One region of the Variovorax sp. J2P1-31 genome, then DNA from elsewhere that is predicted to be linked to it. Evidence: riboswitches for the same ligand, from Rfam matches in the RefSeq annotation. Region 1 holds a riboswitch; the other holds the start of a gene.

Region 1 (10,210 bases):
ATCAGTCCGCCTTGATGCCCGCGTCCTGGATCACCTTCGACCAGCGTGCGACCTCGGCCTGGATCTGCTGACGCGTTTCGGCCGGGGTGGTGTAGACCGGTGCGGCGCCCTGCGCCAGCAGCGAGTCCTTCACTTCCTTCTTGTCCATGGCCTCTTTCAGCGCGGCGCTGAGCCTGGCCAGGATCGGCTCGGGCAGGCCCGCGGGCCCCAGCACACCGAACATCGACGTGAGCTCGACCCCCGCCAGGCCGGCTTCGGCAACCGTGGGCACATCGGGAATCGCCGCCTGGCGCGTGGGCGTGGTCACGGCCAACGCGCGCAGCTTGCCGCCCTTGATGAAGGCCTGGGTGGCCGGCAGGGTGTCGAACACGACATCCACCTGGCCGCCCATGAGGTCGTTCAGTGCCGGTGGGCTGCCCTTGTAGGGGACGTGCGTGATCTGGACATCGGCCTGCCGCTTGAACAGTTCGGCCGCCAGGTGCTGCGGCGATCCGTTGCCGGACGAGCCGTAGTTCAGCCCACCCGGCTTGCTCTTGGCGAGCGCGATGAATTCCTTGAGCGTGTTGGCCTTCACCGAAGGGCCGACCACCACGACCAGCGGCACGCGGCCCACGACCGAAATCGGCGTGAAGCTCTTCTCCATGTCGAAGCCGGCCGTGGCGGGCTGCAGCACGCTGTTGATCGAATGGCTGGTCAAGGCGCCGAGGAGCAGCGTGTAGCCGTCGGGCTTTTCCCTGGCCACCGATGCGGCGCCCAGGTTCCCCGCGGCGCCCGCACGGTTGTCCACGACCACCGGCTGGCCCAAGGCCTTGGCCAGCTGCAGGCCGACCACCCGCCCGATCACGTCCGTGGCGCCCCCTGCGGTGTAGGGCACCACCAGCTTGATGGGGCGGTCGGGATAGGTCTGCGCCATGGCGGGCAACGCAGCCGCCGTGAGCAGGCTGCTCAGCGCAAGCATCGCGCCACGGCGGTGCAGCGAGGATTGGGATCTGGGCGTGGGGCGGGTCACGGAAGCCTTCGGTTCTGGAGTGAAAAAACGAGGGTCTGGCGAGGGCCAGACTGGGCGCGACTATAGGCAATATAATTATTGATAATCTAGGCGATAACCCTATTTATAATTCGAGTTTGTGCGCTTAACCTGCCGCACTCCCCGCCCGAACGCGTTCACAACCCTCTCTCCAAGCGCCCACATGACCGACGCCCACAAGCCTGCAGCCGACGCCGCTGCCAGCCACGACATTGCCCCCGCGGACGCCGCCCAGGGGATCTCCAAGGGCCTGACGAACTACGGCGACCGTGGTTTCTCCCTCTTCTTGCGCAAGGCCTTCATCAAGGGCGCGGGTTACACCGACGCGGCCCTGGACCGTCCGGTGGTCGGCATCGTCAACACGGGCAGTGCCTACAACCCCTGCCACGGGAACGCGCCGCAACTGATCGAAGCGGTCAAGCGCGGGGTGATGCTGGCCGGCGGCCTGCCGATGGACTTCCCGACCATCTCGATCCACGAGAGTTTTTCAGCGCCGACAAGCATGTACCTGCGCAACCTGATGTCGATGGACACCGAGGAAATGATCCGGGCGCAGCCGATGGATTCCGTGGTGCTCATCGGAGGCTGCGACAAGACCGTGCCGGCCCAGCTGATGGGTGCGGCATCGGCCGGATTGCCGGCCATCCAGCTGATCACCGGCTCGATGCTCACCGGTTCGCACCGCAGCCAGCGGGTGGGCGCCTGCACGGATTGCCGGCGCTACTGGGGCAAGTTCCGCGCCGAGGAAATCGACGCGGAAGAGATTGCGGATGTGAACAACCAACTGGTGGCCAGCGTGGGCACCTGCTCGGTCATGGGCACGGCCAGCACGATGGCCTGCATTGCGGAAGCGCTCGGCATGACCGTGCCTGGCGGCGCGTCGCCCCCGGCCGTGACGGCCGACCGCATCCGCGTGGCCGAGCGGACCGGCACCGAAGCCGTCCGCATCGCGCGCGAGCGACTGACCATCGACAGGATCCTCACGCCCGCCGCATTTGAGAACGCCATGCGCGTGCTCCTGGCCATCGGGGGTTCGACCAATGGCATCGTCCACCTGGCGGCCATTGCGGGTCGCATGGGCCTGGACATCGACCTCAAGGCGCTCGACCACATGGGCCGCGACACGCCCGTGCTGCTGGACCTGAAGCCCTCGGGCGATCACTACATGGAGGACTTCCACCACGCGGGCGGGATGGCGACGCTGTTGCGCGAGCTCAAGCCCCTGCTCAACCTGGACGCACTGACCGTGACGGGCCGGACGCTGGGCGAGGAGATCGAAGCCGCCGGCCCCGGCTTCGCGCAGGCCGTGGTGCGCACGCGGGACAACCCGATCTATCCGCAGGGCGGCATTGCCGTCCTGCAGGGCAATCTGGCACCGGGCGGCGCCATCATCAAGCAGTCCGCCGCCCATCCCAAGTTGATGGAGCACGAAGGCCGCGCGGTGGTGTTCGAGAACGCGCAGGACCTAGCCAACCGCATCGACAGCGATGACCTGGACGTGACGGCCGACGACATCCTGGTGCTCAAGAACATCGGCCCCAAGGGCGCGCCCGGCATGCCGGAAGCGGGCTACATCCCGATTCCGCTCAAGCTCGCGCGCGCGGGCGTCAAGGACATCGTCCGGATCTCCGACGGCCGCATGAGCGGCACCGCCTTCGGCACGATCGTGCTGCATGTGACGCCGGAATCGGCCGTCGGCGGTCCGCTGGCCTATGTCCGCAACGGTGACCGCATCACGCTGTCGGTGTCGCGACGGGAACTGACGCTGCATGTGTCGGACGCGGACCTGGCCCAGCGCGCCGTGGAAACGCCGGTCGTGGTTCCCACCGCGGACCGCGGCTACCGCAAGCTCTTCCTCACGACCGTGACGCAGGCCGACCAGGGCGTGGACTTCGATTTCCTGCGCGCCGCGCAGATGCACGGCAAGGTGCCGCGCTCGGGATCGGAGCCTGGCTGACGGGCGGATCGGCAACAATGGCAGGCGCCCCTCGTGTTTGACCGAGCGTCGGGCGTTTGCCTTGCCGCCTCCAACCCCATGTCGTTGCCCGCCACCTTGCCGACCTCCTCCAGTTTCCAGAGCCTCGACGCCGCCATCAGCCCCGCGGATGCCCTGGTGTCCATGATCGCGGCGCTGGAAGAAGATGTGGTTTTCGGCCGGCTTCACCCGCGCGAGCGCCTGGTCGAAGACGAGCTGATGGAGCGCTTCCAGGTCAAGCGGCATGTAACCCGCGACGCCCTGGCGGCTTTGGATCGCATGGGCCTGATCGAGCGCCGAAAGAACGTCGGCGCCGTGGTCCGGTCCTTCACGGCCCAGGAGGTCCGGGAGCTATACGAGCTTCGCGGCCTGCTCGAAACGGAAGCGGCCCGGCGCGTCGTCATGCCCGTGCCACCCGAGCGGCTGGACCGCCTGATCGCGATCCAGCGGCAACACGATGCGGCGGTGGCCGCGGGCGACGCCCGCACCGTATTCCGGGTCAACCTCGCCTTTCACCAGGAGTTGTTCAGCCTGGGCAGCAGCGAGACGTTGCGCAAGGCGATCGACGAATACGCCCGACAGACCCATCCCATCCGGTTCGCGTCGCTGGTTTCCGCCGACTACCGCGAACAGGCGCGTCAGGACCATTGGAAGATGATCGAAGCGCTGCGTGCCGGGGATCGAGAGGCATTGGTTGCCTTGTGTGACGCGCACCTTCTGCCGTCGCGCGACGCGTACCTCAGCGCGCAACGGCAGCGCTTCTAGCCTGTTCGGGTGGCCGTGCTTCGGCGGCAGCAGGACGACCGATGCCGAGGTACGCGCCAACCCATCGCACTTGTGCAGCCGAGCCGCTCAAGGACTGCGTCGTGCCGGGTTCTTCCGTACGCAACTGGACCCGCGGCACACGTGGAACAGCGCCTAGGACGACAGTTCGCTAGGGGTTCTGCGTCGGCTGGCCGACACGACTGAGAAAGTCCCGTTGAACCTGATTGAGGTAAGGCTCAATCCAAAGATCTAAGTACTGGCTTTGCGACGCTCCCGGAATGTGCCGAATTTGGCTTTATGGGCACCTGAGTCTGTGGCTCCACCCTGCTTTTGATAGCAATTGTTGCCTCGGCCTTAACATTGACGCTCGTTCACTATCTGGACTCGCGTGATGGCCGACCTCAAAGAACAAGTCAAAGAAATCATTGAAATCGTTGCGCTCGTCCCCGAGTCGCTGAAAACGACGTGTTTTGAGCTGCTGCTCAAAGAAGCCCTGGCAAAGCGTGCCTCGCCGCCGCACCCTCCCCCGTCTCCTCCGCCAGCGCCCGCACCCACACCCAAAGTCGCCACCGAGGTGGATGACCAGAACAACGAGACGCAGCAGCCTCCCGCTACTCAGCCAAAAGTGAACGACGGGTCAGACATCGGTCTGGCCGACATCCACATGAAGACCAGAAAATTCTTGGAGAAAAATGATGTGACGCTAGGGCAACTGAACAACGTTTTCTACAAGAATGATGGAACGTTCGAGGCTCTTTTTACAGACCTCGGCGTGACGGGCATGTCTGAGGGTCAGATTCGAATCGCGATGTTGCAAAGCATGCATCGCGCTTTGACTGACGGTGAATTCGTTGCGTCGGTGGAAGCCATCCGCGAAGAATGCAAGATGAGAAAGTGCTACGACAAAGCCAACTTCACCAGAATCTTCAAGAACAATGCAGCCACGTTCGATTTCGGAACGTGGGAGGCCGGCGTCAGCGAGGTACGGCTTTCCGAGCAGGGAAAGAAGGAACTTGCGGCAGCAATCAAGACCTTTGATTGACCGTGGAACACGAACAAATCGAGGGACTGCTGACCCGGCTAAAAACCTTCAGACGGGCCATAAAATCGGAAACCACTGCCACTATCAACAAGGGGGCACTCCGGTCAGAGGCCAAAGCACTCGGTGCGCTGTGGCACAAAGAATTCTTGCCTGTCTTCAGGCACTCCCTGGCGGCTGAAGACCTTGATGGCTACAACGCACATTTCACACGCCTAATTCGGATCAGTGCGCCCAACAACTTGGTCAAGAGCTACATGGAGGCGCTTGACGCCATCATCAAGCCGTTCAACGACAACTTGGTGATCCCGTCGCAGCAAGGGGCATTCGGCGCAGCCGCACCATCTGCCTTCGACACATTCTTTGCAGCGCTTTCAAACTCAGAAGAGAGCGAATATCTCGCCGAGGCGATTGCGTGCGCGAAGGCAGGCCATCAAAGGGCAGCGGTTGTCCTCGGATGGAGCGCGGCCATCGACCGTATTCATCGCGTCATAGAGCACATCGGTTTCGACAGATTCAACACCATGTCGCAGCAGATGCATTTATCGACGACAGGCCGCTACAAGAAGTTCACCAACAAGGGCCAACACGCCCACAACCTTGCCGAGATCCGCGAAGTATTCGACTCGATGATCCTCTGGGTGATCGAAGGCATGCAGTTGATCGACACCAATCAGCACACGCGACTGGCGAGCTGTTTTGATATTCGCTGCCACGGCGCTCATCCAGGTGATGCGCCCATCACGCCCTATAACCTTATGTCCTTCTTCTCGGACTTAGACCAGATCGTGTTCCTCAACCCAAAGTTCGCGCTTCCAGCGAAGGCCTCAGTCTTGCCGACTTAGGTGCTGGATCGGAGTATGTGTTCGCCCTGCTCCAAACAGAGAGCCCGTTTTGACAGGGCCGAAGCGTCGTTGGCTGCCTCTAGAGGGTTCAGCGCTCATGCCGCTAGACACATCCGGCGTCGCTCCTGTTGCTAGTGACATCAGTTTCCGAGCACATCTGTCTTCGACGCTCGCCAGATGGCTATAACTGTGATGGCAACAACTGTCATCGGACTAGAATCCGCCCATCTCCTCGTCACCGAGGAGACCGCTAGGGGTGCTGAAGCAGCAAAGCTGCAACGGCTGAGAAAGTCCCTTTGAACCTGATTGAGGTAATCCTCGCGCAGGGAAGCCGGTCCGAAAACCGTCACGTCGTCACGCCCGCTCCTTCGAGTCCCGGCGCGTGCCATGCGCATTCGGGCCACGCCCACCTGCCAAAGAATTTGCACTGGAGCAAATGAATGGCAACGACTCCGACGACGACTTCTTCCGCCCCGCGGCCCGCCGCGCCGGGCGGCAACGAGGCGCTCACCCCCCTGCCCCCGTCCAGCCGCGTCTTCGGCTGGCACGACCATGCGGCGCTGTGGTTCAGCCTGGGCGTGGGCCTGCTGGTGATGCAGATCGGCGCCTACCTGGTGCCGGCCGTGGGCACGCGCGACGCGACGGTCGCGATCCTCGTGGGCTCGTGCATCGGCGCGGCGCTGCTCGCCTGGACCGCGCGGCTGGGCTGCGAGAGCGGCCTCGCGAGCGCGGGGCTGATGCATGCGACCTACGGCAGCGCCTTCGCGCGGCTGCCGGTGCTGCTCAACATCGTGCAGCTGATCGGCTGGACCACCTTCGAACTCGTGGTGATGCGCGAAGGCACGCAGGCGCTGGCCCAACGCGCCTTCGGCCTCGATGCCGGCGGCCTGCTCGGCACGGCGCTGACCACGCTGCTCTGGGGCGGCGTGCTGCTGGCCCTGCTGGCGGGTTCGATGGTGACGCTGGTGCGCCGCTTCGTGAGCCGCTTCGGCCTGCCGCTGGTGGTGCTCTCGTTACTGTGGCTGAGCTGGCAGTTCGCCTCGCAGCTCCACGCCAGGGGCTTCGACGCCTTCTGGTCGCGCCCCGGCAACGGCAGCATGGGCATGTTCGGCGCGCTCGACCTGGTGATCGCGATGCCGGTGTCGTGGCTTCCGCTGGTGGCCGACTACGCGCGGCACGGCCGGCGCGCGGGCCGCGGCCTGGGCGGCGCCTTCGGCGGCACCTGGCTGGGCTACGGCATCGCCAACGTCTGGTGCTATGCGCTGGGCGTGATGGTGGTCAGCGTGGCCGAGCCGGGCACCAACCTCGTGACCGCGCTGCTGCTCGCACAGGGCGGCCTGCTGGCGCTCGGCCTGATCCTGATCGACGAACTGGACAACGCCTATGGCGACGTCTACTCGGGCTCGGTGTCGGCCCACAGCCTGCGCCCGCGCTGGAGCGTGCGGCGCTGGGGCCTGGTGCTGGCCGCCGTGTGCATCGCCTTTGCGCTGGTGCTGCCGATGCACACGCTCGAGCCCTTTCTGCTGATGCTGAGTTCGGTCTTCGTGCCGCTCTACGGCGTGATCCTGGGCCGGCTGGGCACGGGCGCATCGACGGTGACCACACGCCGCGTCGACCCGATCGCGGCCGGGCTGTGGCTGGCCGGCATCGCGCTGTACCACGGCTGCGCGGCCTGGGCGCCGCAGTGGGGTTCGGCGCTGCCCACGCTGGCGCTGAGCTTCGTGCTGGCCTGGCTCACGCGGCCGCGGTCGCCCGCGCCAAGCGATGGGTCGGCACTGGCGCGAAGCCATGGTTGAGCGGACCATGGCCCTCGCCCACCACCACGTCGACGCCGGCCGCCATCGCGCCGAGCACGTAGGCGCGCGCCAGCGCCACGGCCTCGGGCAGCGCATGCCCCAGCGCCAGGTGCGCGGCGATGGCCGACGACAGCGTGCAGCCGGTGCCGTGCAGGTTGCGGCTGGCGATGCGTGCCGATGCATGGCGATGGCGCGCACCGCCGCGCAGCGCCAGCACGTCGACCACCTCCTCGCCCGGCAGATGGCCGCCCTTGAGCAGCATGGCGCGTGCGCCGAGCGCGAGCAGTTCATCGCACGCGCCGTCGAGTGCTTCGATGCCGTCGATCGCATGGCCGATCAGCAGCGCGGCCTCGTCGAGGTTGGGCGTCACGACCGTGGCGCGCGGGAACAGCTCGCGCACCAGCACCTCGACGGTCGCGGGCGCGATCAGGCGGTCGCCGCTGGTGGCGATCATCACCGGGTCGAGCACCACGTTGGGCAGCTGGTAGTGGTCGATGGCCCAGGCCACCACCTCGACCACCTCGGGCGCATGCAGCATGCCCAGCTTGACCGCATCGACGCCGATGTCCTCGACCACGGCCTGGATCTGCGCCTTGAGGAATTCCGGCGGCACGCCGTGGATGCCGCGCACGCCCAGCGTGTTCTGTGCGGTGAGCGCGGTGATGGCGGTCATGCCGTAGCAGCCCAGCGCCGCGAAGGTCTTGAGGTCGGCCTGGATGCCGGCGCCGCCGCCGCTGTCGGAGCCCGCGATGGACAGCACGCGGGCATAGCGTTGGGCAGAGGAAGGCATGGAGGTCGATGGGTTCGTCATGCTGAAAATTATGGGCGATGGCGGCCCGTCGCCAGGAGGTCGATGCGATGAAGACACTGCCTTTCGATGCCGCCAACGTGCTCGGCGCCGGCCTGATGGGCCGGCTGATGGCGCTCGCGCTGGCGCGTGCCGGTTGCCGGGTTGCACTGTTCGATGCGGGCGGCCCGGAGGCCGATGGCGCCGCTGCACGCGTGGCCGCGGCGATGCTCGCGCCGCTGGCCGAATCGGCCGTCGCGCCACTGTCGGTGGTGCGCATGGGGCGCTACGCGCTGGACCGCTGGCCCGCGCTGCTGGCCTCGCTGGCCACGCCGGTCTTCTTCCAGCGCGAAGGCACGCTGGTGCTGTGGCATCGTCAGGACGCGGCCGAAGCGGCGCGCCTGGCACGGGTGCTCGAACGCACCGGCACCGAGGTGCCCGAGCTGCCGGCGATGCAGCGCGTGGACGCGGCCGGCATCGCGGCGCTCGAACCCGCGCTGGGCACGCGCTTCGCGCAGGGCCTGTTCCTGCCGGAGGAAGGCCAGCTCGACAACCGCGCGCTGCTGCTCGCGCTGCGGACCGAACTCGAAGCCTTGCCCAACGTGCAGCTGCACTGGCACGCAGCCCGCGCGCCCGCCGACTTCACGCCGGGCGCGCACGAGCGCGTGATCGACTGCCGCGGCCTCGGCGCGCTGCCGCAATGGCCCGCGCTGCGCGGCGTGCGCGGCGAGGTGATCCGCGTTCATGCGCCCGAGGTGGGCCTGACGCGGCCGACCCGGCTGGTGCACCCGCGCTATCCGCTGTACATCGCGCCCAAGCCCGGCGGCGTGTTCGTGATCGGTGCGACCGAGATCGAATCGAACGACATGTCGCCGGCCAGCGTGCGTTCCACGCTCGAACTGCTGAGCGCGGCCTATGCGGTGCACAGCGGCTTCGGCGAGGCGCGCATCCTCGAGATCGCGACCCAGTGCCGCCCGACGCTGCTCGACAACCTGCCCGCGCTGCGCCAGCCGGCGTCGCGCGTGCTACAGATCAACGGCCTCTACCGCCACGGTTTCATGCTCGCCCCGGCGATACTCGACATGGCGATGGAATGGCTGGCCGACGGCCGCTCCGCGCTGGCGGAACGCCTTGGCCTCACGACGACGGAGACCCTCGCATGAACGTGCTGATCAACGACATTCCGCACACGCTGCCCGCACCCGCCACGGTGGCCGATGCGCTGGCGGCCCTGAAGGCCGTGCCGCCCTTCGCGGTGGCGGTCAACCGCGCCTTCGTGCCGCGCTCGACCTATGACCAACATCCCCTCCAGGACGAGGACCGCATCGAGGTCATCCGCCCTGTCACCGGAGGCTGACGCCATGAACCCCGCCCCATCCGACGATCCGCTGGTCCTGTACGGCCAGACCTTCCACAGCCGCCTGCTGCTGGGCACGGCACGCTATCCCTCGCCCGACGTGCTCGCGGCCGCGGTCGAGCGCGCGCGGCCCGCGATGCTCACCGCCTCGCTGCGACGGCAGACCGCGGCCCAGGCCCCCGGCGCCACCGACGACCACGGCTTCTGGGCGCTGTTGCGGCGGCTCGGCGTGCCGGTGCTGCCCAACACCGCCGGCTGCCACGGCGTGCAGGAGGTCATCGCCACCGCGCAGATGGCGCGCGAGCTGTTCGACACGCCGTGGATCAAGCTCGAACTGATCGGCGACGACTACACGCTGCAGCCCGACACGCTGAACCTGGTCGAAGCGGCCTCCTACCTGATCCGCGACGGCTTCCAGGTGCTGCCCTACTGCACCGAAGACCTGGTGCTGTGCCAGCGCCTGGTCGACGTCGGCTGCCAGGCCGTGATGCCCTGGGCCGCGCCCATCGGCACCGGCCGCGGCCCGGTCAACCCCTACGCTTTGCAACTGCTGCGCGAGCGGCTCGACGTGCCCATGCTGGTCGATGCCGGCCTGGGCCTGCCCTCGCACGCCTGCCAG
Region 2 (10,210 bases), on a different contig from region 1:
TCACGTCGGCGCGCAGGTCGTCCAGCGAGCGGGTCGACAGCGCGCGGGCCTTGAGCGAGGCCTGGGCCGCGTTCGGCGTGGCGGTGTAGTAGGCGTTGCGGTAGTTGGTGAAGCCTTCGAGCGGGTTGTCGGTGTAGTTGTCCGCCATGTCCTGGTAGACCTGCCAGCGGATGCCCGCGGCCTCCAGCCGCTCGGGGTAGGTGGTCCAGCTGTAGCCCGGCGCGTTGGCGAGGTCGTCGTTGGTGTTGTCGATGGCCGGACCGCCGCCCTGGCCCAGCGGGTCGTTGGTGCCGGTCCAGAGGAACAGCCGGTTCGAGTTGGTGCCGGTGAGTTCGCTGCAGTGGTAGGCATCGCACACCGTGAAGGCGTTGGCCAGCGCGAACTGGAAAGGCATGTCGCTTTCCTTGTAGTGGCCCAGGGCGCGCGCCGTCTTGGCCGCCACCCACTGGTTCATGCGCCCGCCGTTCCAGGCTTGCTGGCCGTCGGCCCAGCTGTGGGCCATGCCGGTGGTGCGCTGCGCGCTGGTGAGGGTGGTGTCGTAGTGGAAGGGCAGGCAGGTCGCGCTGCCGCTGGTGGCCGGCTGGTTCCAGACCGGCTGGCCGTTGGCCAGCGGCACCGGGAAGCGGTCGCCGAAGCCGCGCACGCCGCGCAGCGTGCCGAAGTAGTGGTCGAAGGAGCGGTTCTCCTGCATCAGGATCACCACGTGCTGCACGTCGTTGATGGTGCCGGTGTCCTGCGCGGCGGGGATGGCCAGCGCGCGCCGGATGCTGGGCGGCAGCAGGCCCATCGCGGCCGCGGCGCCGGCCGTGCCGGTGGCGGCGCGCAGGAAGCCGCGGCGGCTTGGCGAATGGTCGTCGTTCTTCTTCATGGACGGATCTCGGGAACTCAGGGCGCGCAGCGCACCGATGCGGGGCGCCGGGGCGGGGTGGAAGGGTCTTGCGGCGTTTCGCCCGGCGGCGTCAGTGCGTCGGCGGGCGGGCCGGCGGTGGCCGGGTCGTTGGGCGTGACCACCACCAGCGGCGTGTCGCCGCCAGGTTTGTTGTCGCCCGTGGCCGGGCCGGCGGGCGCGGCGCCGCCGCTGCCACCGCCGCAGGCGGCCAGCGCGCCGGCGAGCGCCGCGGTCGAGAGCCACCGCCAGGCGGCGGGGCGCGAAGGCAGGGCGGTGCCGGGCGTCTGCATGCGGGCCTCCGTCATGGCAGCAGCGTGGTGATCGACTTGCCCGAGCGCGCGATCGAGGTGATCTCGGCCGGTGTCAGCGCGCGGTTCCAGCTGCCGAATTCGCTGTAGTCGAAGCGGCCGCCGATGGTGTTGCTGGCGTTGCCGTTGCGGTAGTTCGGGCCGTAGCCGCCGTCGCCGTCCTCGTTGAGCGAGAAGCCCTTGTTGAGGCCGTTGAGCGCCGCCACGTAGTCGGCCGTCAGCGTGCCGGAGCTGCTCTGCATGCCCAGCACCGGGTCGAACACGTAGTAGGTGGCCTTGAGGGTCGGGATGTCGACCGTCATCGCGGCGTAGACCCAGGTGTTGGCGCTGAAATTCAGGTCCTTGTCGCCCAGGCGCGCGCCGCCCTTGCCGATGTTGAAGCGGATGGCGCTGCCGTACTGCCCCAGCGCGATGCCGGGGTTGGAACCGCTGCCCCAGTCCTTGTTCGACACGATCGGCATGCCCGAGCGCGTGGCGTCGGAGCGGAACCAGAAGCCGAAGCTGAAGGAGGTGCTGGTGCTGGTGACCTTGGCGGTGGGAATGCGCAGGCCGCCGTCGCAGGATGCGCAGACCGTCGGGCCGGCGTAGTTGGTCGAGGCCAGCGCGCGGCCCGTGCCCTTGAAGGGCGCATCGCCGGCGGCGGTGTAGACCGGCGCGGCAGCCGTGACCCAGGGCGTGAAGACCGTGCCGGCGTCGATGCCGTCGGCCAGCGTGCCCTGCAGCGCGAACAGGTGCGTGAGACCGTCGCGCAGGCTGGCGAGCAGCTCGATCGGCGGCTCCGGCTTCTTGTAGTCCAGCGTGGCGCGCAGCGAGGTCGGCACGCTGCCCGCCACCACCGTGTAGTTGTAGGTGTAGAAGCCGCTGGCCGCGGGCTTCATCGCCGTGTCCTCGTAACGGGTGGCGTTGGCGGGCAGCGTGGCCAGCACTTCGCCGTCGCGCAGCACCGTGAGCGCTGCGGGCGGCGTCGGCAGGGTCCAGCCCAGCACCACGCCGCTGCGGGCCTCGTTGGTCGCGGCCTGGAGCTGCCGCACCGCCGACGGGCCCACCAGCGGGCTGCCGTCGATGGCGTAGGCCTTGGCGGCGGGGCGGGCCGACAGGTGGGTCAGCAGCGTGGGTGCGATGTCGGTCGCGGCCGCGTAGGCGTACCAGGGCGTGATCGCCGTCGGCAGGGTCGTGGGCGCGGTGAGCGCGAGGTTGGCGGGGCGGTCGAGCGCCACGAAGGTGGCGAGGTTCGACGGCACCGGAATGCCGTCGGCGACGCCGGTGGCGCCCAGGCCGTGGGTGCCCGCGACGATCACCAGCCAGTCCTCCTCGGGGTGCGCCTGGCGGCGGCTGGCCAGCGTGGCGCGCACGGCGGCCAGGCGGCGGTCCAGCGTGGCCAGCGCGTTCTGGTAGTCGCTGCCGTAGCCCGCGACATCGGCGACCTGCGCCGGGCCCTGGAAGTCGGCCACCACCAGTGCGTAGTCGCCGGAAGCGATGGCGGCCGAGGTCTCGCTGCCCACGCAGGCGTCGTCGCCGGCGCAATCCTTGGCCAGGTCGAGGTAGCCCGCCGCGCGGTCGGCGCGCAGCAGCTGCGGCAGGCCGCCCCAGCTGGCGATGGTGGCGGTGCGGGCACCGGCCTGCACCGCCTTGAGCTGCTTGAACACCGTGTCGGCGCTGAAGGCCTGGCCTTCGTAGTTGGAGCGGATCTCGTGGCGGTCGGCCCAGGTGCCGGTCAGCAGCGTGGCCCAGCCCGGTCCGGCGGTCGCCTGCTGCTGCGTGGCGCGGCCCATGACGCCGCCGGTGTAGGCCGGCAGCAGCGTGCCCAGGCCTTGCAGCGTCGGCATGCGCGTCGCGGCCAGCGCCTGCTGCAGGGCTTCATATTGCACGCCGTCGACGCCGATCAGCAATGCCTTGCTGACGGGCGCCGGCGTGGGTGGCGGCGCCGGGGGATCGACCGGTGTCACGGGCGGCGCGGGCGGCTGGTCGGGCGTGCCGGTGTTGCCGCCACCGCCGCCACAGGCGGCCAGCAGCAGGGCCAGGCTCAGGCCGATCGCGGCGCGGCCGAGGCGGGCGTGGGTTGGAGGTTGTTCTCTCACGGGAAGGCTCCGTCGACGACAGGAAAGACAGGCGCGTCGGCGGCTCGGTGCCGCGTGCGCCGGGAAATCGGGAAAAGGGAAGAGAAGGCGGTCGCACCCGGGGACCGCCGCGGCGGGTGGCCGCTCAGCGGCCGATGTTCTTGGTCCAGGCCGAGAGGATCGCGTCGCGGTCCTTGGCCGATTGCGCGAAGTCCATCTTGTAGAGCACGGTGCTCAGGTCGGCCGGCAGGCCCGCGGCCTTGGCGGCCTTGGATTGCGGCGCGCCCGGGATCGTGACCATTTCCTTGTACTTGGTGTAGAGCGCGGTGGCGCCGGGCGACAGCGTCCAGTCGAGGAAGCGCTGCGCGTCGGCCTTGTTGCGCGCCTTGGCCATCAGGCCCGAGGCCTCGAGCTCGTAGCCCGCGCCGTCGCTCGGGATCACCATCTTCACGGGATAGCCTTCCTCCACCGACTGCATCGCGGCGAAGGCCAGCGAGGTGCCGATGGCGAACTCGCCGGCGCGCGCGGCCTTGCAGGGGCGCGAACCCGACTTGATGTACTGCGCCACGTTGCCGTCGAGCGTCTTCAGGAACTTCCAGCCTTCGTCGCTGCCCTTCGATTGCAGCAGCGCCGCGATCTGCAGGTAGCCGGTGCCCGAGGACACCGGGTTGGGCATCACGACCTCGCCCTTGTAGACGGGGTTGCTCAGGTCCTTCCAGCTGGTGGGCATGGGCAGGTTCTTGGCCTTGAGGACTTCGGTGTTGACGCAGAAGGCGCCCACGTAGCCGGTGGTGGTGAACCACTTGCCGTCGGCGGCCTTGTTGGCGGACGCCAGCTTCTCGCTGCCCTTGGCCGCATAGGGCTCGAGCAGCGCGGTGATGCGCGGGTCGAGCATGTTGGTCAGCGCCCAGCCCCAGATCACGTCGTGCTGCGGGTTGGCCGACTCGGCCAGGATGCGCGCACCCAGGTCGCCGGTCGACAGGCGCAGCACCTTCACGTCGACATCGGGCATGTCCTTCTTGGCGGCCGCGACATAGTCCTTGATCTCGTCTTCCTCGAGCGCCGAGTAGACGGTGATGGTGCCGGCGTGCGCGGCGGCGGCCAGCAGGGCGGCGGCGAGCACGGTGGTGGTGCGGAAGCGGGAAGCGAAGGAAGCGATGGTGGACATGGAGGGCTCCAGAGTGCAGTGATCGGAAATGGGGCGGAACGGATCGCGGTGCTTCACCAACATTGGGCGAATAATTGCGTTTGTGCGATTACTGGGAATTTGCAAGAATCTCCACAAGCACCATTCATGCCACGATATTGATCGATGCGTATGACAACTCCTTGACAACCTTTCCGCTTCTGCCGAGACCTTTCCATGGCTTCCACGTCCCCTGCTTCTCCGATCGATTTCCCCGCGCTGGCCGGCCAGCTGGCGGACCTGGCGGCCGCGCATTCGCTACGCACTTTCCGTACCGCCCTGGAGGTCGACCTCAAGGCCGATGCCAGCCCGGTCACCATCGCCGACCGCGCGGCCGAGGCCGCGATGCGCGCGCGGCTCGAGGCCGAAGTGCCCACGCACGGCATCCTGGGCGAGGAGCATGGGCGCGTGCGCATCGATGCCGAGCATGTGTGGGTGCTCGACCCCATCGACGGCACCAAGAGCTTCATCACCGGCTCGCCGCTGTGGGGCACGCTGATCGCCTTGGTGCATGGCGGACGCGTCGAGCTCGGCCTGATCGACATGCCGGTGCTGGGCGAACGCTGGATCGGCCAGGCCGGCCGCGGGGCCCGCTGCAACGGGCGCGCGGTGCATGCCAGCGGCTGCACCACGCTGGCGCGGGCGCGCATCGTCACCACCTCGCCCGATGCCTTCGCGGCCGACGAATGGGCCGCCTACGACGCGCTCAGCAAGGCCTGCGCGATGCGCCGCTTCGGCGGCGACTGCTACGGCTATGCGCAGCTCGCGGGCGGCCACGTCGACCTGGTGGCCGAATGCCAGCTGCAGCCCTACGACTACATGGCGCTGGTGGGTGTGGTGGAAGGCGCGGGCGGGGTGATCACCGACTGGCGCGGGCGCGCGCTGTACACCGGCTCCGACGGCCGCGTGCTGGCGGCCGCCACGCCGGCGCTGCATGCGCAGGCGCTGGCGCTGTTGGCCGGCGTGCCCGACAGCGCCGCCTGAAACGGCAACGGCCCGCGCTGGGCGGGCCGTCTTTTCTTTGTCTTCTTCAGCGCGTGGCGATCAGAGGCTGTTCAGGCCCATCGCCGGGTCGCTCACCGAATGCTGGCCGGTTTCCACACGGCCCGCGAAGCGCCGGTAGTAGGCCGGGTCGGCATCGCAGGTCACGGCGAAGTCGTACCAGCGTCCGCTGCCGGCCAGTTCCCAGTGCTGCTCGACCGTGGCGCCGCCCGCCACGGTGGCGGTCCAGGGGCCGTCCTCGCGGTAGGCCTTGGCCTGGATGCTGAACTTCACGGCGTTCTTGCCCGTGTTGTTCATGCTCAGGTAGACGTTGCCGTTGGCGATGTCGTAGCAGACGCGCACTTCGGGAATGGCCGCGTTGGCCGCGCGCAGCGGGTTCAGGTCGCCCTTGAAGTGGCGATGGAAGCCGTTGGGGCCCAGCACCCAGAGGTCGTAGAGGCCGTTGTCGCTCGCGGTGCTCCAGGCGTCGTCCAGCGTCTTGCCGGCCTCCACCATGTAGCGGCGCGGCAGCCGGTCGAGGTGCAGCTTGTCGTAGACATGGAACACCGCGCCGGCCTTGCCGGTGTTGGCGAACAGCAGCCGCGCGTTGCCGCTCAGCGCATCGGCGCGTGCGCTCACGTGCAGTTCGTAGGGCAGGGCGCGCGAGGGGCGGGTGCCCCGGGCCTGGACCGGCAGTTGCGGATTGGCCGGCGGCACGATCTGCGGCAGCGCCTGCTGCTGCGCGCGCAGCGTGTCGGCGTCGCTCTTGCTCTTGCGGCCGGCCAGCGTGGGCAGCACTTCGCTGTTGGGCGTCTTGAAGTTGAAGGCGCTGGTCAGGTCGCCGCACACCGCACGCCGGAACGGGCTGATGTTGGGTTCCTTGACGCCGAAGCGCGCTTCCAGGAAACGCACCACCGAGGTGTGGTCGAAGGCCTGCGAGTTGACCCAGCCGCCGCGGCTCCAGGGCGAGACCACGTACATCGGCACGCGCACGCCCGGGCCGTAGACGCGGCCGTCGGGCTTGGGCTGGTCGGTGGTGCCGGGGGGCGCGGGGTGCGTGAAGCGCTCGAAGTCGATGTCGGCCGCGGGCAGCGTGGTCTTGCCGGCGGCGCTGCCGTCGGGGTTGAGCGAAGGTGCGGCGGGCGAGGGCACGTGGTCGAAGTAGCCGTCGTTCTCGTCGAAGTTGATCAGCAGCACCGTCTTGCTCCAGACCTCGGGCACGGCGGTGAGCGCGTCCAGCACCTGCTGGGTGTACCAGGCGCCCTGCACCGGGCTCGAGGGGCCGGGGTGCTCGGAGTAGGTCGCCGGTGCGACGATCCACGACACCTGCGGCAGCTTGCGGTTCTTGACGTCCTGGCGGAAGGTCTCGAGGAAGCCGCCGTCGGGCATGGTGTTGGCGATGCCCTTGTAGAGCGGGTTGCCGGTGTTGTCGCTGGCCGGGTCGTAGGCGGGCGAGACCACGTTGTCGTCGGAGCTCACCGGCTTGCCCGAGGCGACGTTGGCCTGGCGGTACTGTTTGAAGCCGGCCAGCGAGTTGTCGGTGTAGTTGTCCGGCATGTTCTGGTAGACCATCCAGCTGACCTTGGCCTCTTCCAGCCGCTCGGGATAGGTCTTCCACTGGTAGCCGGTGGCCGGGCTGTCCATGCCGTCCCACTCGTTGTTGACCACGGCCACGTTGGCGCCGGTCGGGCCGTTGGTGCCGCTCCAGAGGAACAGGCGGTTGGAGTTGGTGCCGGTGTGCATCGCGCAGTGGTAGGCGTCGCACAGCGTGAAGGCGTTGGCCAGCGAGAACTGGAAGGGCAGCTCGGCTTCCATGAAGTAGCCCATCGAGGGCACGTTCTTGTAGCGCGGCCACTGGTTCATGCGGCCACCGTCCCAGGCGTCCTGGCCGTTGCTCCACGAGTGCGGCGTGCCGCTCACGCGCTGGGCGTTGCCCTGCGTGCCGTCGAGGTGGTAGGGCAGGATGGGCTTGCCGTTGGCATCGCTCTGCTGCCAGACGTTGAGGCCCTTGGCCAGCGGCACGGTGAAGCGGTCGCCGAAGCCGCGCACGCCCATCAGGGTGCCGAAGTAGTGGTCGAAGGAGCGGTTCTCCTGCATCAGGATCACGACGTGCTCGACGTCCATGATGGTGCCGGTGACGTTGTTCGCCTCGATGGCGAGCGCGCGGCGGATGCTGGGCGGGAAGGCGGCCAGCGTGGCGGCGGCCATGCCGGTGGTGGCGGTGCTGCGCAGGAAGTTGCGGCGTGAGGTCATGGTGTGGTGCCTTGTTTTCTGGACGAGGGGTTCAGGGCGCGCAGCGCATCTCGGGCTTGACGGTGGGGTCCGTCGGCGTGCCGGGGTCGGTCGGCGTGGTCGGCGTCGTGGTGGGCGGTGTCGGCGTGCTGCCACCGCTGCCGCCACCGCAGGCGGCGAGCACGCCGGTCAGCAGTGCGATCGCGGCAGCGGCCGCCAGCCGCCGGGCGGGGGCACGCAGGAAAGAGGGCGTGGAGGTCATCGAGGGTTTCCTGAAATTGAAGGAATGGGGAACCGGGCGTTGAGGCGCATCCATGGAGTTGCAACAAAATCCACAACTACCATTTGCGCCGCAATCTTCTGCCCCGTTCGTGACAGGCGATTGACACCGTGGCGTGGTCGCGCGTTGTTGCAAATGCACCGAGGGCATTGCGGTGGCGGCGATGCGCTCCTAGAATCCACCCCGCTCCGGGGCGCACGTGCAACGTGCTGAGATGGCGATCCCTATCGCCGATCCCGCGAACTTGAACCGGTTAGTACCGGCGTAAGAAGAGCTGCAGTTCCCTGATCCACAGGTCCCTTTTTTCTCGAGGGCCGTGGGTCCGTCGAGCGATTGCGGAGCACCCATTCAAACCAGGAGTGCCCCTCATGAACGCCATCGACAACTTCGCCTCGCTGCTCACGCTCACACGCGAGCCCTTTCCCGCCTCGACCAAGACCTTCATCACCGGCAGCCGGCCCGACCTGCGCGTGCCGGTGCGCGACGTCGCGCTGAGCAACGGCGAGTGCGTGTCGCTTTACGACACCTCGGGCCCCTACACCGACGCCACGGTCGACATCGACGTGCGCCGCGGCCTGCCCGACCTGCGCGGCGCCTGGATCGCCGAGCGCGGCGACACCGAAGGCTACGAGGGCCGCGTGCGCGTGGCGCTCGACGATGGCGGCAAGGGCGAGGAGAGCGAGCGCATCGCGCAGCTGCGCGCCGACGCGGCCGCGCTGCAGCGCGCACCGCGCCGCGCGAAGAGCGGTGCCAACGTCACGCAGATGCACTACGCGCGCCGCGGCATCGTGACGCCCGAGATGGAGTACGTGGCGCTGCGCGAGAACGGCAAGCGCGAGTGGATGGCCGAGTACTTGGCGCACGAGGAACGCGCCAAGCGCGTGGCCGGCAACCCGATGGGCGCGCGCATCCCGAAGATCATCACGCCCGAGTTCGTGCGCGACGAGGTGGCGCGCGGCCGCGCGATCATTCCCGCGAACATCAACCACCCCGAGGTCGAGCCGATGGCCATCGGGCGCAACTTCAAGGTCAAGATCAACGCCAACATCGGCAACTCGGCCGTGACCTCGAGCATCGAGGAAGAGGTGGAGAAGCTGGTGTGGGCCATCCGCTGGGGCGCCGACAACGTGATGGACCTGTCGACCGGCAAGAACATCCACACCACGCGCGACTGGATCGTGCGCAACAGCCCGGTGCCCATCGGCACCGTGCCGATCTACCAGGCGCTGGAGAAGGTGGGCGGCGTGGCCGAGGACCTGACCTGGGCGATCTTCCGCGACACGCTGATCGAGCAGGCCGAGCAGGGCATCGACTACTTCACCATCCACGCGGGCGTGCGCCTGCCTTTTATCCACCTCACGGCCGACCGCATGACCGGCATCGTCTCGCGCGGCGGCTCGATCATGGCCAAGTGGTGCATCGCGCACCACAAGGAGAGCTTCCTGTACGAGCACTTCGAGGACATCTGCGACATCATGAAGGCCTACGACGTGAGCTTCTCGCTGGGCGACGGCCTGCGGCCGGGCTCGGGCGCCGACGCGAACGACGAGGCGCAGTTCGCCGAGCTGCGCACCTTGGGCGAGCTCACGCAGGTGGCCTGGAAGCACGACGTGCAGACCATGATCGAAGGCCCGGGCCATGTGCCGATGCACATGATCCAGGCCAACATGGACGAGCAGCTCAAGCACTGCCACGAGGCGCCCTTCTACACGCTGGGCCCGCTGACCATCGACATCGCGCCCGGGTATGACCACATCTCCAGCGCCATCGGCGCGGCCATGATCGGCTGGGCCGGAACCGCGATGCTCTGCTACGTGACGCCCAAGGAGCACCTGGGCCTGCCGGACCGCGACGACGTGAAGCAGGGGATCATCGCGTACAAGATCGCGGCGCATGCGGCCGACGTGGCCAAGGGGCATCCGGGGGCGCGCTCGCGCGACGATGCGCTGAGCAAGGCGCGCTTCGAATTCCGCTGGCAGGACCAGTTCAACCTCGGGCTCGATCCGGACACCGCGCGCGAATTCCATGACGAGACGCTGCCGAAGGATTCGAGCAAGGTGGCGCACTTCTGTTCGATGTGCGGGCCGAAGTTTTGTTCGATGAAGATCACGCAGGAGGTGAGGGAGTACGCGGCTGCCAAAGGCGTTGCGGAGGCTGAGGCTTTGCGGGAGGGGATGGTGGAGAAGTCGGAGGAGTTTGCGGCGGGGGGTGGGGAGATCTATATCCCGATTCGTTCTGTGGGCTGATTTCGGCGGTGTGCCTTGTTTGCGGGCGGGG

What was found. Region 1 has a riboswitch for thiamine pyrophosphate ahead of QTI20_RS17800 (purine-cytosine permease family protein). Riboswitches for the same ligand answer to the same signal wherever they lie in the genome.
Region 2: another riboswitch for thiamine pyrophosphate. It lies ahead of thiC (phosphomethylpyrimidine synthase ThiC); the one in region 1 lies ahead of QTI20_RS17800 (purine-cytosine permease family protein).

What each region holds. Positions count from the first base shown of each region.
Region 1 is NZ_JASZYA010000002.1:1,426,083-1,436,292, forward strand. Features, by position in the region: gene QTI20_RS17775 (Bug family tripartite tricarboxylate transporter substrate binding protein) at 2-958, opposite strand; gene QTI20_RS17780 (IlvD/Edd family dehydratase) at 1,191-2,984, shown strand; gene QTI20_RS17785 (GntR family transcriptional regulator) at 3,063-3,767, shown strand; gene QTI20_RS17790 (hypothetical protein) at 4,159-4,809, shown strand; gene QTI20_RS17795 (hypothetical protein) at 4,812-5,651, shown strand; TPP riboswitch at 5,894-5,997, shown strand; gene QTI20_RS17800 (purine-cytosine permease family protein) at 6,092-7,447, shown strand; gene thiD (bifunctional hydroxymethylpyrimidine kinase/phosphomethylpyrimidine kinase) at 7,386-8,237, opposite strand; gene QTI20_RS17810 (FAD-dependent oxidoreductase) at 8,306-9,397, shown strand; gene thiS (sulfur carrier protein ThiS) at 9,394-9,591, shown strand; gene QTI20_RS17820 (thiazole synthase) at 9,596-10,210, shown strand, end outside.
Region 2 is NZ_JASZYA010000007.1:108-10,317, reverse strand. Features, by position in the region: gene QTI20_RS30420 (phosphocholine-specific phospholipase C) at 1-868, opposite strand, end outside; gene QTI20_RS30415 (hypothetical protein) at 886-1,194, opposite strand; gene QTI20_RS30410 (LamG domain-containing protein) at 1,191-3,275, opposite strand; gene QTI20_RS30405 (ABC transporter substrate-binding protein) at 3,400-4,422, opposite strand; gene hisN (histidinol-phosphatase) at 4,618-5,424, shown strand; gene QTI20_RS30395 (phosphocholine-specific phospholipase C) at 5,485-7,674, opposite strand; gene QTI20_RS30390 (hypothetical protein) at 7,706-7,915, opposite strand; TPP riboswitch at 8,113-8,221, shown strand; gene thiC (phosphomethylpyrimidine synthase ThiC) at 8,302-10,179, shown strand.